One region of the Streptomyces sp. NPDC029159 genome, then DNA from elsewhere that is predicted to be linked to it. Evidence: riboswitches for the same ligand, from Rfam matches in the RefSeq annotation. Region 1 holds a riboswitch; each other region holds the start of a gene.
What was found. Region 1 has a riboswitch for cobalamin ahead of ACZ4U4_RS13255 (CoA-acylating methylmalonate-semialdehyde dehydrogenase). Riboswitches for the same ligand answer to the same signal wherever they lie in the genome.
Positions count from the first base shown of each region.

Region 2: linked by a shared signal. The riboswitch ahead of ACZ4U4_RS08270 (ribonucleoside-diphosphate reductase subunit alpha) and the one ahead of ACZ4U4_RS13255 (CoA-acylating methylmalonate-semialdehyde dehydrogenase) in region 1 are both predicted to bind cobalamin.
Region 3: linked by a shared signal. The riboswitch ahead of ACZ4U4_RS20900 (cobalamin biosynthesis protein) and the one ahead of ACZ4U4_RS13255 (CoA-acylating methylmalonate-semialdehyde dehydrogenase) in region 1 are both predicted to bind cobalamin.
Region 4: linked by a shared signal. The riboswitch ahead of metE (5-methyltetrahydropteroyltriglutamate--homocysteine S-methyltransferase) and the one ahead of ACZ4U4_RS13255 (CoA-acylating methylmalonate-semialdehyde dehydrogenase) in region 1 are both predicted to bind cobalamin.

Region 1 is NZ_JBVHWT010000005.1:225,956-229,066, forward strand. Features, by position in the region: gene ACZ4U4_RS13245 (YdcF family protein) at 1-569, shown strand, start outside; gene ACZ4U4_RS13250 (CBS domain-containing protein) at 683-1,324, shown strand; cobalamin riboswitch at 1,399-1,578, shown strand; gene ACZ4U4_RS13255 (CoA-acylating methylmalonate-semialdehyde dehydrogenase) at 1,855-3,111, shown strand, end outside.
Region 2 is NZ_JBVHWT010000003.1:281,565-284,675, reverse strand. Features, by position in the region: gene mctP (monocarboxylate uptake permease MctP) at 1-1,367, shown strand, start outside; cobalamin riboswitch at 1,541-1,698, shown strand; gene ACZ4U4_RS08270 (ribonucleoside-diphosphate reductase subunit alpha) at 1,858-3,111, shown strand, end outside.
Region 3 is NZ_JBVHWT010000010.1:209,914-213,024, reverse strand. Features, by position in the region: gene ACZ4U4_RS20910 (inorganic phosphate transporter) at 1-916, shown strand, start outside; gene ACZ4U4_RS20905 (hypothetical protein) at 942-1,181, shown strand; cobalamin riboswitch at 1,358-1,508, shown strand; gene ACZ4U4_RS20900 (cobalamin biosynthesis protein) at 1,630-2,628, shown strand; gene ACZ4U4_RS20895 (cobyric acid synthase) at 2,625-3,111, shown strand, end outside.
Region 4 is NZ_JBVHWT010000006.1:199,190-202,300, reverse strand. Features, by position in the region: gene metE (5-methyltetrahydropteroyltriglutamate--homocysteine S-methyltransferase) at 1-1,833, opposite strand, end outside; cobalamin riboswitch at 2,001-2,215, opposite strand; gene ACZ4U4_RS15215 (VOC family protein) at 2,415-2,783, opposite strand; gene ACZ4U4_RS15210 (LLM class flavin-dependent oxidoreductase) at 3,057-3,111, shown strand, end outside.

The DNA.
Region 1 (3,111 bases):
TCCTCTACGGGCGGATCGCGGTCCGCGGCGACGTCGACTACGTCGTCATGCTGGGCTCCGGACTGATCGGCGGCGAGCGGGTGCCGCCGCTGCTCGCCTCCCGGCTGCGCAAGGGCCTGGAGATCCACGACGCGCAGATCGCCCGCGGCGGCCCGGCGCCGGTGCTGCTCACCTCCGGCGGCCAGGGCCCGGACGAGAAGCTGCCGGAGGCCGAGGCGATGGCCCGCTGGCTGGTCGAGCAGGGCGCCCCGGCCGATCACGTCCAGGAGGAGAACCGCTCCCGGACCACCGACGAGAACCTGCGCTTCAGCCACGAGGTCATGACCGCCGGGAAGCGCGACTACCGCTGCGTCGTCGTCACCAACAACTTCCACGCCTTCCGCGCCGCCATGACGGCCCGCCAGTCCGGCGTCCCGGGCCAGGTGCTGGGTTCGCCGACCGCGAGGTACTTCTGGCCGAGCGCCACCCTCCGCGAGTTCGTCGCGGTGTTCTGGGAGCACAAGCTGGTCAATCTGGGCGTCTGCGCCGCCCTGATCGCCCTGGTGGCCTTCGTCGCGACCCGGACCTGAGACGGACCGGCCGCGGCCCTCCTCCGGAGGTACCGGACAACGTCGCCGGGGGACGCGCGACAATGGACCGCAGATATCCCGTTGGGGCGGATATCGGGAGGGACCAGAACACGATGAGGCACCGCAGTGTCGCCGATCTGATGACGCCCGGCGCCGTCGCCGTACAGCTCGGCACGGCGTTCGGTGAGATCGCGCGGCTGCTGGACGAGTACGACATCAGCGCGGTACCGGTGGTGGACGAGGCGGGCCGCACGCTCGGCGTCGTCTCCGAGGCCGATCTGCTGCGACGGCACATCGACCGGACACCGTCGAACACCGCCGCCTCGCTCATGACCAGCCCCGCCGTCGTGGCGCGCCCGCAGTGGAGCGCGATCCGGGCGGCCCGGGTGATGGAGGAGAAGGGCGTCAAGCGCCTGCCGGTGGTCGACGAGGAGGGGCTGCTCATCGGCGTGCTCAGCCGCGGCGACCTCGTCCAGCTCTTCCTGCGGCGCGACCGCGCGATCCAGGAGGAGATCCTGGAGGACGTGCTGACCCGCACGCTGAACGTCCCGCCGTCCGCCGTCACCGTGGAGGTCTCGGACGGCACGGTCACGCTCAGCGGCACCCTCGCGCGCCGCAGCCTGGTCGTCGTGGCGGTGCGGCTGTGCGAGAGCGTCGACGGCGTCGTCGAGGTGATCAACCGCCTCACCTACGAGACGGACGACCGCGCAGTCCTGAAGAGCCGGGAGCCGGTCGAGCCGCCGGAGCCCGTCTGACCTGAGACGCCCCCACCCGCCGCGGCAACCGCCCGGCGGGTGGGGGTGGACTTACTAGGACGTCCAACTATATCTTCGGGGCCAAGGCCCGCGGTGCAGGGAAGCCGGTGTGAATCCGGCGCGGTCCCGCCACTGTGACCGGGGAGTACGCCCTTCGGCGAGAGAAGGCCACTGACGGAGGAAACACCGTCGGGAAGGCCAAGGGCGCGCGCAGATCCGGGAGTCAGGATACCGGCCGCGGGGTGTTCCGTGTTGTCCACGAGGATGGAGCAGACACGCATGGCACCGGTCCGTTTCCACGACCCAGGTGAACCGGCGCGCCGAGCGGCGGCAGCCGCCCGAAGGGCTTGACGCGGCGCTCGTGACGGCGCCCGGCGGCGCCCGCCCCCGCGCGACGCCCCCGGCCGCACCCCGACCCCGCGACGGCCCCGGCCATCGTGTCCCGCGGTATGCCGTGCCCGCACCCCACCGGGTGCGCCCCCGGCCTGCCGCGCCCTCCCCGGATCGCACCTGACGAGAGCAGGCATCTCATGGTCCGTGAACTGACGCACTTCATCGGCGGCGCCCCCGCCCCGGGCACCTCGGGGCTCTTCGCCGATGTCCATGACCCCAACACCGGGCAGGTCCAGGCCCGCGTCCCGCTCGCCGGGCGGGCCGACACCGAGCGGGCGATCACCGACGCCGCCGCGGCCCAGCCCGAATGGGCCGAGTGGAACCCGCAGCGGCGCGCCCGCGTCCTGCTGAAATTCCTCCAACTCGTCGAAGAAGAACGGGAACAGCTCGCCCGGCTGCTCTCCTCCGAACACGGCAAGACCGTCGCGGACGCCCACGGCGACCTCCAACGCGGCCTGGAGGTCGTGGAGTTCGCCGCCGGGATCCCGCATCTGCTCAAGGGCGAGTTCACCGACAACGCCGGCCGCGGCATCGATGTGCACTCGCTGCGCCGCCCGCTCGGCGTCGTCGCCGGGATCACCCCGTTCAACTTCCCCGCGATGATCCCGCTCTGGCAGGCCGCACCCGCCCTGGCCTGCGGCAACGCCGTCATCCTCAAGCCCTCCGAACGCGACCCGTCCGTCCCGCTGCGGCTCGCCGCACTCTTCCTGGAGGCCGGTCTGCCGCCCGGCGTGCTGAACGTCGTCAACGGCGGCAAGGAGGCGGCCGGCACCCTCCTCGCCGACCCCCGCGTCCAGGCCGTCGGCTTCGTCGGCTCCACCCCGATCGCCGCCGACGTCTACGCCACCGCCGCCCGCCACGGCAAACGCGCCCAGTGCTTCGGCGGCGCCAAGAACCACCTGATCGTGATGCCCGACGCCGACCTCGACCAGGCCGTCGAGGCGCTGATCGGCGCCGGGTTCGGCTCCGCGGGCGAGCGCTGCATGGCCGTCTCCGTCGCCGTCCCGGTGGGCGAGGAGACCGCCGACCGCCTCGTCGCCCGCCTCAAGGAGCGCATGGGCACCCTGCGCATCGGCACCTCCGACGACCCGGACGCCGACTTCGGCCCGATGGTCGGCCGCGACGCCGTCGACCGGGTGCGCCGCTACGTCGACATCGGCGTCAACGAGGGCGCCGAACTCGTCGTCGACGGCCGTGGCTTCACCCTCCCCGGCCACGAGAACGGCTTCTTCGCCGGCGCCTCCCTCTTCGACAAGGTCAGCCCCGCCATGCGGATCTACCGCGAGGAGATCTTCGGCCCGGTGCTCGCCGTGGTGCGCTCCGCCGACTACGAGGAGGCGCTGCGGCTGCCCAGCGCGCACCCGTACGGCAACGGCGTCTCGATCTTCACCCGG
Region 2 (3,111 bases), on a different contig from region 1:
TCCTCGTGTACCCGCTGATCTTCACCTTCCTGCCCCGCCTGTGGTCCGTCTCGCACAAACACGGCTACGTCACCACCTCGGATTTCGTGCGCGGACGCTTCGGCTCGAAGGGCCTGTCGCTGGCCGTCGCGCTGACCGGCATCCTGGCGACGATGCCGTACATCGCCCTGCAACTCGTCGGCATCCAGGCGGTCCTGGACGTGATGGGCGTCGGCGGCGGCGAGAACACCAACTGGTTCGTCAAGGACCTGCCGCTGCTGATCGCGTTCGCGGTGCTCGCCGCGTACACCTACTCCTCGGGGCTGCGCGCCCCGGCGCTGATCGCGTTCGTCAAGGACGGGCTGATCTACCTGGTCATCGCCGTCGCGATCATCTACATCCCGATCAAGCTCGGCGGGTTCGACGCGATCTTCCACGAGGCGGGCAAGGCGTTCGCCGAACCGGGCCCGACCGGCAAGCCCCGCGGTGAGCTGGCCAGCGGCCCCAACAGCCAGTGGGCGTACGCCACATTGGCGCTGGGCTCGGCGCTCGCGCTGTTCATGTATCCGCACTCGATCACCGCGACGCTCTCCTCCCGCAGCCGCAACGTGATCCGCCGCAACACCACGATCCTGCCGCTGTACTCGCTGATGCTGGGCTTCCTCGCGCTGCTCGGCTTCATGGCGATCAAGGCGGGCACGGAGACCCACGGCAACGCCCAACTCGCCATCCCGCAGCTCTTCGCGGACATGTTCCCGAGCTGGTTCGCGGGCGTGGCGTTCGCCGCCATCGGCATCGGCGCCCTGGTGCCCGCCGCGATCATGTCCATCGCCGCGGCCAACCTCTTCACCCGCAACGTCTACAAGGACTTCCTCAAGCCCGGCGCCACGCCCGAGCAGGAGCACAAGGTCGCCAAGCTGGTGTCGCTGCTGGTGAAGGTCGGCGCGCTGGTCTTCGTCCTCACCATGGACAAGACCGTGGCGATCAACTTCCAGCTGCTGGGCGGCATCTGGATCCTGCAGACCATGCCGGCGCTGGTCGGCGGCCTGTTCACCCGCTGGTTCCACCGCTGGGCGCTGCTGGCCGGCTGGGCGGTCGGCATGGTCTACGGCACGCTCGCCGCCTACGGCGTGGCGAGCCCGACGCAGGCGCACTTCGGCGGCTCCAGCGCGGAGATCCCCGGCATCGGCCAGATCGGCTACATCGGCCTGACGGCGTTCGTCCTGAACGTCGTGGTGACGCTCGTCCTCACCGTCGTCCTGCGCGCCCTGAAGGCCCCCGACGGCGCCGACGAGACCAGCCCCGGCGACTACACCGCCGACGTCGGCGACCAGGGCGTCACCCCGGACCTGCCGCCCGCGGCGGCGGACGTTCCGGCGGGGCGCTGAGGGCGCGGACACGCCCGGCTGCCTCCAGGTCGCCGCTTCCCTCACGGGAGGCGGCGACCTGTTTTTTCACCTCGGCGCCCGGCTTTCCCAGGCGTGGAGCGGATCATCGCCCCGAACCGACAGCCACCGACCGCTCACTAGATATGGGGGTGCGCCCAAGACCCCACCACCACATGTATGCTCGTGCTCGCTGTCGCCGCAGGGGAATCCGGTGTGAGTCCGGAACTGTCCCGCAACGGTGTACGAGAGCGCAGATATCCCACGATGTCGACCGGCCCGGCCGGTGTGCGCCCCCGTCAGTCCGAAGACCTGCCGATGGTACGTCCGCGCCACCCTGGCCCGGGCGTCGAGATGTCCGGGCCCCGAGGGATGGGCCGGTGGACGCCGCGCGGGCCGCCGCGCGCCCGGGTGCGCTGTGCCGCCGGGCGCCGCCCGTTCGACCGTCCGTCGCGCCTCCCTCCGGCCCCCGCCGAGTGAGGGAGAGCACCACGTGACCACCGCGCCACCGCAGTCCGCGACCGACGCCGAGGCCGCAGCGCTTGAGACGGCCACGTTCCCCGCCGGCGTCCCCGGCCAGGACCCGCCCGGCACCGCCCTGCTGCGCACCCTGACCGAGCTGACCGCCGACCTGACCGCCACCGACCCGGGCAAGGTCGCCGCCGCCGCGCTCCGCGGCCGCCACCCCGGCTCCGACGAGGCGGGGCTGCGGGAGCTGGCCATCGACGCCGCCGCCGGTCTGATCGGCGACGAGCCGCAGTACTCCAAGCTCGCCGCCCGGCTGCTCACCCTCGCCATCGCCGAGGAGGCCGCGGGCGAGGGCGCCACGTCGTTCTCCGCGTCGGTCGCCACCGGTCACCGCGAGGGCCTGATCGCCGACTCCACCGCCGCGTTCGTCGCCACCCACGCCGCGGAGCTGGACGCCCTCGTCACCCGGGCGCTGGCCGACGGCGCCGACGACCGGTTCGGCTACTTCGGGCTGCGCACCGTGCACTCCCGCTACCTGCTGCGCCACCCCACCACCCGGCAGGTCATCGAGACCCCGCAGCACTTCCTGCTCCGGGTCGCCTGCGGGCTGGCCGAGGACGACTCGGCGCGGGCGCTGGCCGACGTCGCCGAGCTGTACCGCCTGACCAGCTCGCTGTCGTACCTGCCCTCCTCCCCCACCCTCTTCAACTCCGGCACCCGCCACCCGCAGATGTCGTCCTGCTACCTGCTGGACTCGCCGCTGGACGAGCTGGACTCGATCTACGACCGCTACCACCAGGTCGCCCGGCTCTCCAAGCACGCCGGCGGCATCGGCCTCTCGTACTCCCGTATCCGGGCCCGCGGTTCGCTGATCCGCGGCACCAACGGGCACTCCAACGGCATCGTGCCGTTCCTGCGGACGCTGGACGCCTCCGTCGCCGCGGTCAACCAGGGCGGCCGGCGCAAGGGCGCCGCCTGCGTCTACCTGGAGACCTGGCACGCGGACATCGAGGAGTTCCTGGAGCTGCGCGACAACACCGGCGAGGAGGCGCGGCGTACCCACAACCTGAACATCGCGCACTGGATCCCCGACGAGTTCATGCGCCGCGTCGAGGCCGACACCGGCTGGTCGCTGTTCTCCCCCGCGGACGCGCCGGAGCTGGTCGACCTGTGGGGCGACGAGTTCGACGCCGCGTACCGCAGGGCGGAGGCCGAGGGCCGCGCCACCAAGCAGGTCCCGGCGCGGGTGCTGTACTCCCGGATGATGCGGACGCTGGCG
Region 3 (3,111 bases), on a different contig from region 1:
CGGCGGTCTGATCGGCGCCACGCTGGTGTCCGTGGGCACCGACGGTGTGCACGGCGGCGCCGTCGTGATGAAGGTCCTCATCCCGGCCGTGGCCGCCCCGGTGGTCGCCGGTATCGCGTCGATGGCCGCGACCCGGCTGACGTACCGGCTGGCCCGGGGCCGCGACGAGCAGGAGACGGCCAAGGGCTACCGCGCCGGGCAGATCGCCTCGGCGGCGCTGGTCTCGCTGGCGCACGGCACCAACGACGCCCAGAAGACGATGGGTGTGATCACGCTCGCGCTGATCACCGGCGGTGTGGTCGCCCCGCACGCCGACCCGCCGCTGTGGGTCATCGCCTCGGCCGGTATGGCCATCGCCCTCGGCACCTACCTGGGCGGCTGGCGGATCATCCGCACGATGGGCAAGGGCATCACCGACATCCAGCCGCCGCAGGGCTTCGCCGCCCAGACCGGCGCCGCGGCCACCATCCTGGCCTCCTCCCACCTCGGCTTCGCGCTCTCCACCACCCAGGTCTGCTCGGGCTCGGTGATGGGTTCGGGTCTGGGCCGCAAGGGCGGCGTGGTGCGCTGGTCGACGGCGGTGCGGATGGTCGTCGCCTGGTGCCTGACGCTGCCGGCCGCGGGCCTGGTCTCCGCCGGTGCCGCGCTCCTGGCCGACCAGGGTGACTGGGGCGTGACCGCCGTCGCGATCCTCGCGCTCGGCATCTGCGGCGCCATCTGGGCCGCCTCCCGCCGCAAGCCCATCGACCACACCAACGTCAACGAGACCGAGGTCACGGAGCCGCCCGGTGTGGTCACCGCGGCCCTCCAGACGGTCACCCCTCCCCCGGCCGGGTCGCTGACCCCCGCCGAGGGCGCGGAGGCCGCCCCCGCCGCGAGCGCCCCGCGCGCCAAGACCGCGACAGCCGCCGGCTGACCGCCCGAATCTGAGGAACCGCAGCATGAGCATCGACTGGGCAGCTCTCGGCCAGGTCTTCGGCGTCACCCTGGTGGTGACGGTCGGGATCGTGGGCCTGTTCACGGTCGGCATCGTCGGCACGGCCCGCACCCGCGCCGAGGGTGCGACGGCCACCGCGGACGCCGGTGCCCCCGGCGTCGGCGCGCGGATCGGCGGCCTCACCGCGTACGCGGTCTGCGCGGCCGCGGTGGCGTACGGCATCTATCTGATCGTCGCCGCCTGATCCGTCCGGCAGGCGCACGTACGGCGCCCGGCCACCGCAGCCCGCGGTGGCCGGGCGCCGTACGGTTTCTGTGGCCTCTGCCACAGGCCACGCGATACCACGGCATCGCAGGTCACGGGTGAGTTGACGGGGTTGGCGGGGCGTGGTGGACTTCCCACGCCAATCGGCGACAGCAGAGGAAGTCCGGTGTGAATCCGGCGCGGTCCCGCCACTGTCACCGGGGAGCGTTCCTCCGACGAAGGCCACGGTCCGCCTCGTGCACGCCCGACGGGCGCGCGCCAGGGCCGGAAGGCCGGGGGAAACGCCGATCCGGGGAGCCAGGAGACTCCTGTCGCCGTCACGTCGAACCAGGGCGCGGACCCTGAGTGAGGACATATCGCCATGCCCGGCCGCCCCGTCAGATCCTGCCCGTCCCCCACCCTTCGAGGCGCGACGGCGATCTGATCCGATGCGTGCCGAACACGCCACCTACGCGTGCGGTGCGGCCCTGGGCTTTCTCGGTGATCTGCTCGCCGCCGACCCGCGGCGCGGCCATCCGGTGGCCGCCTTCGGGCGCGGCGCGGCGGCCGTCGAGGCCCGGCTCTGGCGCGACCACCGCGGCCGCGGCGCCGTCCACACCCTGCTCTGCGCGGGCGGCGCGACCGCCGGTGCCGCGCTGCTGACGCGCGCGGTGCGCGGCGCGGCACCCGTCCCCTCCCCCGCACGGACCGCCGCCGCCACCGCGCTGACCGCCGCCACCGTCTGGTCGGTACTGGGCGGCACCTCGCTGGGCCGGGAGGCGCGGGCCGTCGGCGAGGCGCTGGCCGCCGGGGATCTCGACCGGGCCCGCCGCCGGCTGCCGCATCTGTGCGGCCGCGATCCGCAGGCGCTGGACGGGCCGCAGATGGCGCGGGCGGTCGTCGAGTCGGTCGCGGAGAACACGTCCGACGCCGTGGTGGGCGCGCTGGTGTGGGGCGCCGTCGGCGGCGTCCCGGGCCTGGTGGCGTTCCGCGCGGTGAACACCCTGGACGCGATGGTGGGTCACAAGTCGCCCCGCCACCGCCGGTTCGGCTGGGCCTCGGCGCGGCTGGACGACGTCGCCGGATGGCCCGGCGCACGGCTGACCGCCGCGCTCACCGTGCTCGCCGCCCCGGACCGGCGCGGCGCCGTACGGGCCTGGCGGCGCGACGGCGGCGCCCATCCGAGCCCCAACGCGGGCCCGGTGGAGGCGTCGTTCGCGGGTGCGCTCGGCGTACGGCTCGGCGGGACGCTGGCGTACGGCGGACGGGTCGAGCACCGGCCGCGGCTGAACGGCGCGGGCCGGCCCGTCGCGACCGAGGACATCGCGCGGGCGGTCCGCCTCTCGCGCCGGGTGAGCGTGCTGGCGCTCACGACGACGGTGGCCGGGCGGCTGCTGGCGGGCGCGGTGCGCCCGGCCCTCGCCCGGCGGAAGGGCAGGACCGGATGACCGGCGGCGGGCTGCTGATCGCGGGGACCACCTCCGACGCGGGCAAGAGCGTGGTGACCGCGGGGATCTGCCGCTGGCTGGTGCGGCAGGGCGTGGACGTCGCGCCGTTCAAGGCGCAGAACATGTCGCTGAACTCGTTCGTGACGCGGGACGGCGCGGAGATCGGCCGGGCGCAGGCGATGCAGGCGGCGGCCGCCCGGGTGGAGCCGTCGGCGCTGATGAACCCGGTGCTGCTCAAGCCCGGCGGGGACCGCAGCAGCCAGGTGGTGCTGCTCGGCAGACCGGTCGGCGAGATGAGCGCGCAGGGGTACTTCGGGCGCCCCGGCGGCGGGGCGCGGCCCGGTGGGCGCGCGGAGCTGCTGGCGACCGTCACCGACTGCCTGGCCGAGCTGCGGCGCGCCCACGACGTGGTGATCTGTGAGGGCGCGGGCTCCCCGGCGGAGATCAATCTGCGGCGCACCGACATCGTCAACATGGGCATCG
Region 4 (3,111 bases), on a different contig from region 1:
GATGACCGACGTACCGGCCGCCTCCAGGTCGCCGACCTCGTCGCGCAGCGCCAGCGCGACCTGGCGTGCGGTGTCGCCCAGCGGCTGGTCGTCGCGGACGAACGACCAGGCCAGCATGGTCACCGGACCGGTCAGCATCCCCTTGACGGGCCGCTCGGTGCAGGACTGCGCGTACGTCGTCCAGCGCACCGTCATCGGCTCGGGGCGGGAGATGTCGCCGGCCAGGATCGGCGGCCGGACGTAGCGGGTGCCGTACGACTGGACCCAGCCGTGCCGCGTGGCGAGGTAGCCGGTCAGCTGCTCGGCGAAGTACTGGACCATGTCGTTGCGCTCGGGCTCGCCGTGCACCAGGACGTCCAGCCCGGCCTTCTCCTGGAACGCCAGCACCGCACGGATCTCGTTGCGGATCCGCTCCTCGTACCCTTCGGTGTCGATCCGCCCGGCCCGCAGGTCGGCCCGCGCGGTGCGCAATTCGGTGGTCTGCGGGAACGAGCCGATGGTCGTCGTCGGCAGCAGCGGCAGCCCCAGGTGGGCCCGCTGGGCGGTGGTCCGCTCGGCGTACGGCTGGGAGCGGCGGGCGTCCGCGTCGGTGACGGCGGCGGCGCGGGCGCGGACCGCCGGGTCGCGGGTGAGCGGGGAGTTCGCCCGCGACGCCAGGTCGGCCTTGTTGGCGGTCAGCTCGGCGGCGATGGCCCCGGTCCCGCGGGCCAGGCCCGTGGCGAGGGTGACGATCTCGGCGGACTTCTGGCGGGCGAAGGCGAGCCAGCGCAGGATCTGCGGGTCGATGTCCCGCTCGGCGGCGGCGTCGAGGGGGACGTGCAGCAGCGAGCAGGAGGCCGCCACGTCGACCCGGTCGGCGAGCCCCAGCAGCGTGCCGAGGGTGGTCAGCGACGCGGTCAGGTCGTTGATCCAGATGTTGCGGCCGCTCACGACACCGGCCACCAGCCGCTTGCCGGGGAGCCCCCCGACCGCGGCGAGCGCGTCGAGGTTGGCGGCGGCGGACTCGGTGAAGTCCAGCGCAAGACCGTCCACCGGCGCCTTCGCCAGCACCGGCAGCGCGTCGCCGAGCCGGTCGAAGTAGGAGGCGACGAGGAGCTTCGGCCGGTCGGTGAGGGCGCCCAGCTCACGGTAGGCGCGGGCGGCGGCGGTCAGCTCGGCGGGCGTACGGTCCGCCACCAGCGCGGGCTCGTCCAGCTGCACCCACCCGGCACCGGCGGCGCGCAGATCGGCCAGGACCTCGGCGTAGACCGGCAGCAGCCGGTCCAGCAGCGTCAGCGGGTCGAAGTCCGCGGCCACCCCGGGGGCGGGCTTCGACAGCAGGAGATAGGTGACCGGGCCGACCAGCACCGGACGGGCCGTCAGCCCCAGCGCCAGGGCCTCCGTCAGCTCGCCCACCTGCTTGCCGGAGTCGGCCGTGAAGACCGTGTCCGGCCCCAGCTCGGGCACCAGGTAGTGGTAGTTGGTGTCGAACCACTTGGTCATCTCCAGCGGCGCGACGTCCTGCGTACCGCGCGCCATGGCGAAGTACCCGTCCAGGGCGTCGTCGGCGACGGCCTCGCGGTGCCGCTCGGGGATCGCGCCCACCATGACGGTGGTGTCCAGGACGTGGTCGTAGTACGAGAAGTCGCCGGTCGGGACCTCGCCGATCCCGGCGTCGGCCAGCTGCTGCCAGTTGGTGCGGCGCAGCTCGGCGGCGGTGGCGCGCAGCGCGTCGGCGGTGACGTGGCCCTTCCAGTACCCCTCGATCGCCTTCTTCAGTTCCCGGTGCTGTCCCTGACGGGGGTAGCCGTACACGGTGGCCCGTGCTGCCGCGGCTGCGGACTCGGTGGTCACGGAGATCTCCTTCGCGAGATGAATCCCTGAGATCCCGGCGACGGGACGGAGCGCGAAGGGGTGACGGACCGGACGGAAGTGACCCCGCGCGGCACGGCGCGGTCCTCCGCCTGGTATGTGTACGCCGACCCGCCCACGAGGTCACCGGGATGTCCGGGCACGCGGGGTGCGCACCCGGGCAGTTGGCAGGTCTTCGGACTCGCGGGCACATCCTCCGGAGGAGGACACCTACTGGCCGTCGCTTCCCGGGCCCTGTGGACCCAGTGCGTATGACGGCGGTCGTTCCCGCTCACCGCTGCGGGGCAGTCCCGGATTCCCACCGGGTTCCCTCTTACGACGACCCGCCTGGCGGACGGGGCGAACCAGCTGCACAGGTCACCCTACGGGCCGACCGGCGCCGTGGTGGAGGGGCGTCCGCCATCCGGATGGTGAGGTGGGACACGGCTCTTGCTTGCATGAAATGCGCGAGGGCGGGAAACGCCGCACGCGCCGAACGGCGGCAACTCACGCCCACTACTCCGCCGCCGCGCTGATCCTGCCGTACGGCCCGTTCCGCGCGGCCGCCGGCCCGCCTGTCCCGCTCAGTCCCGCCCGGTGTCGATGACGCAGAAAATGTTGCCGTCCGGATCGGCCAGGACGATGAAGTCGGCGTCGTCCGGTGCGAGGTCCCACGCCACCCGCCGGGCGCCCAGCGCCACCAGCCGTTCGACCTCGGCGGCCTGGTCGGCGGCGTCTGAGGCATAGAGGTCCAGATGGACCCGCGGACGCTCCTGGACCGGCGTCACGCTGTGGCCGAGCGCCACCTGCACACCGTGTCCGGCGGCCGGTACGAGGACCGCCCAGTCGTCCTCGATCTCCTCGCGCGGGACATAGCCCAGCGCCTCGCCCCAGAACGCCGCCGCCCGCCGCACGTCCGAGACCCCCAGCACCACGGAACCCACTGTCAGCATGGGCCGATTCTCCCGCACCGCACGGCGCGACGGGCGGAAACCGGGGGAGCGGACGGGAAAACGCCCGGCCCGCCCGCCGTCCGCTCCGGAGTGCCGCCGTACGGGTGGCATGGCACGCTGGCTGTGGCGTGGGCCCGGTGGCACGGAGGCCGGAATCGGCCGGGCCGGGGGCGGTGTCCGGCCGGCCCCGGAGACCGGTCGGCCGGCCGCCCCGCAGCACCGGGGCGGGCGCCCGGCCGCACCCCGAGTACGCAACCGAGCGAGGCGGTCACCATGGAGTTCGGCATCTTCACCGTCGGCGATGTGACGGCCGACCCGACCACCGGCC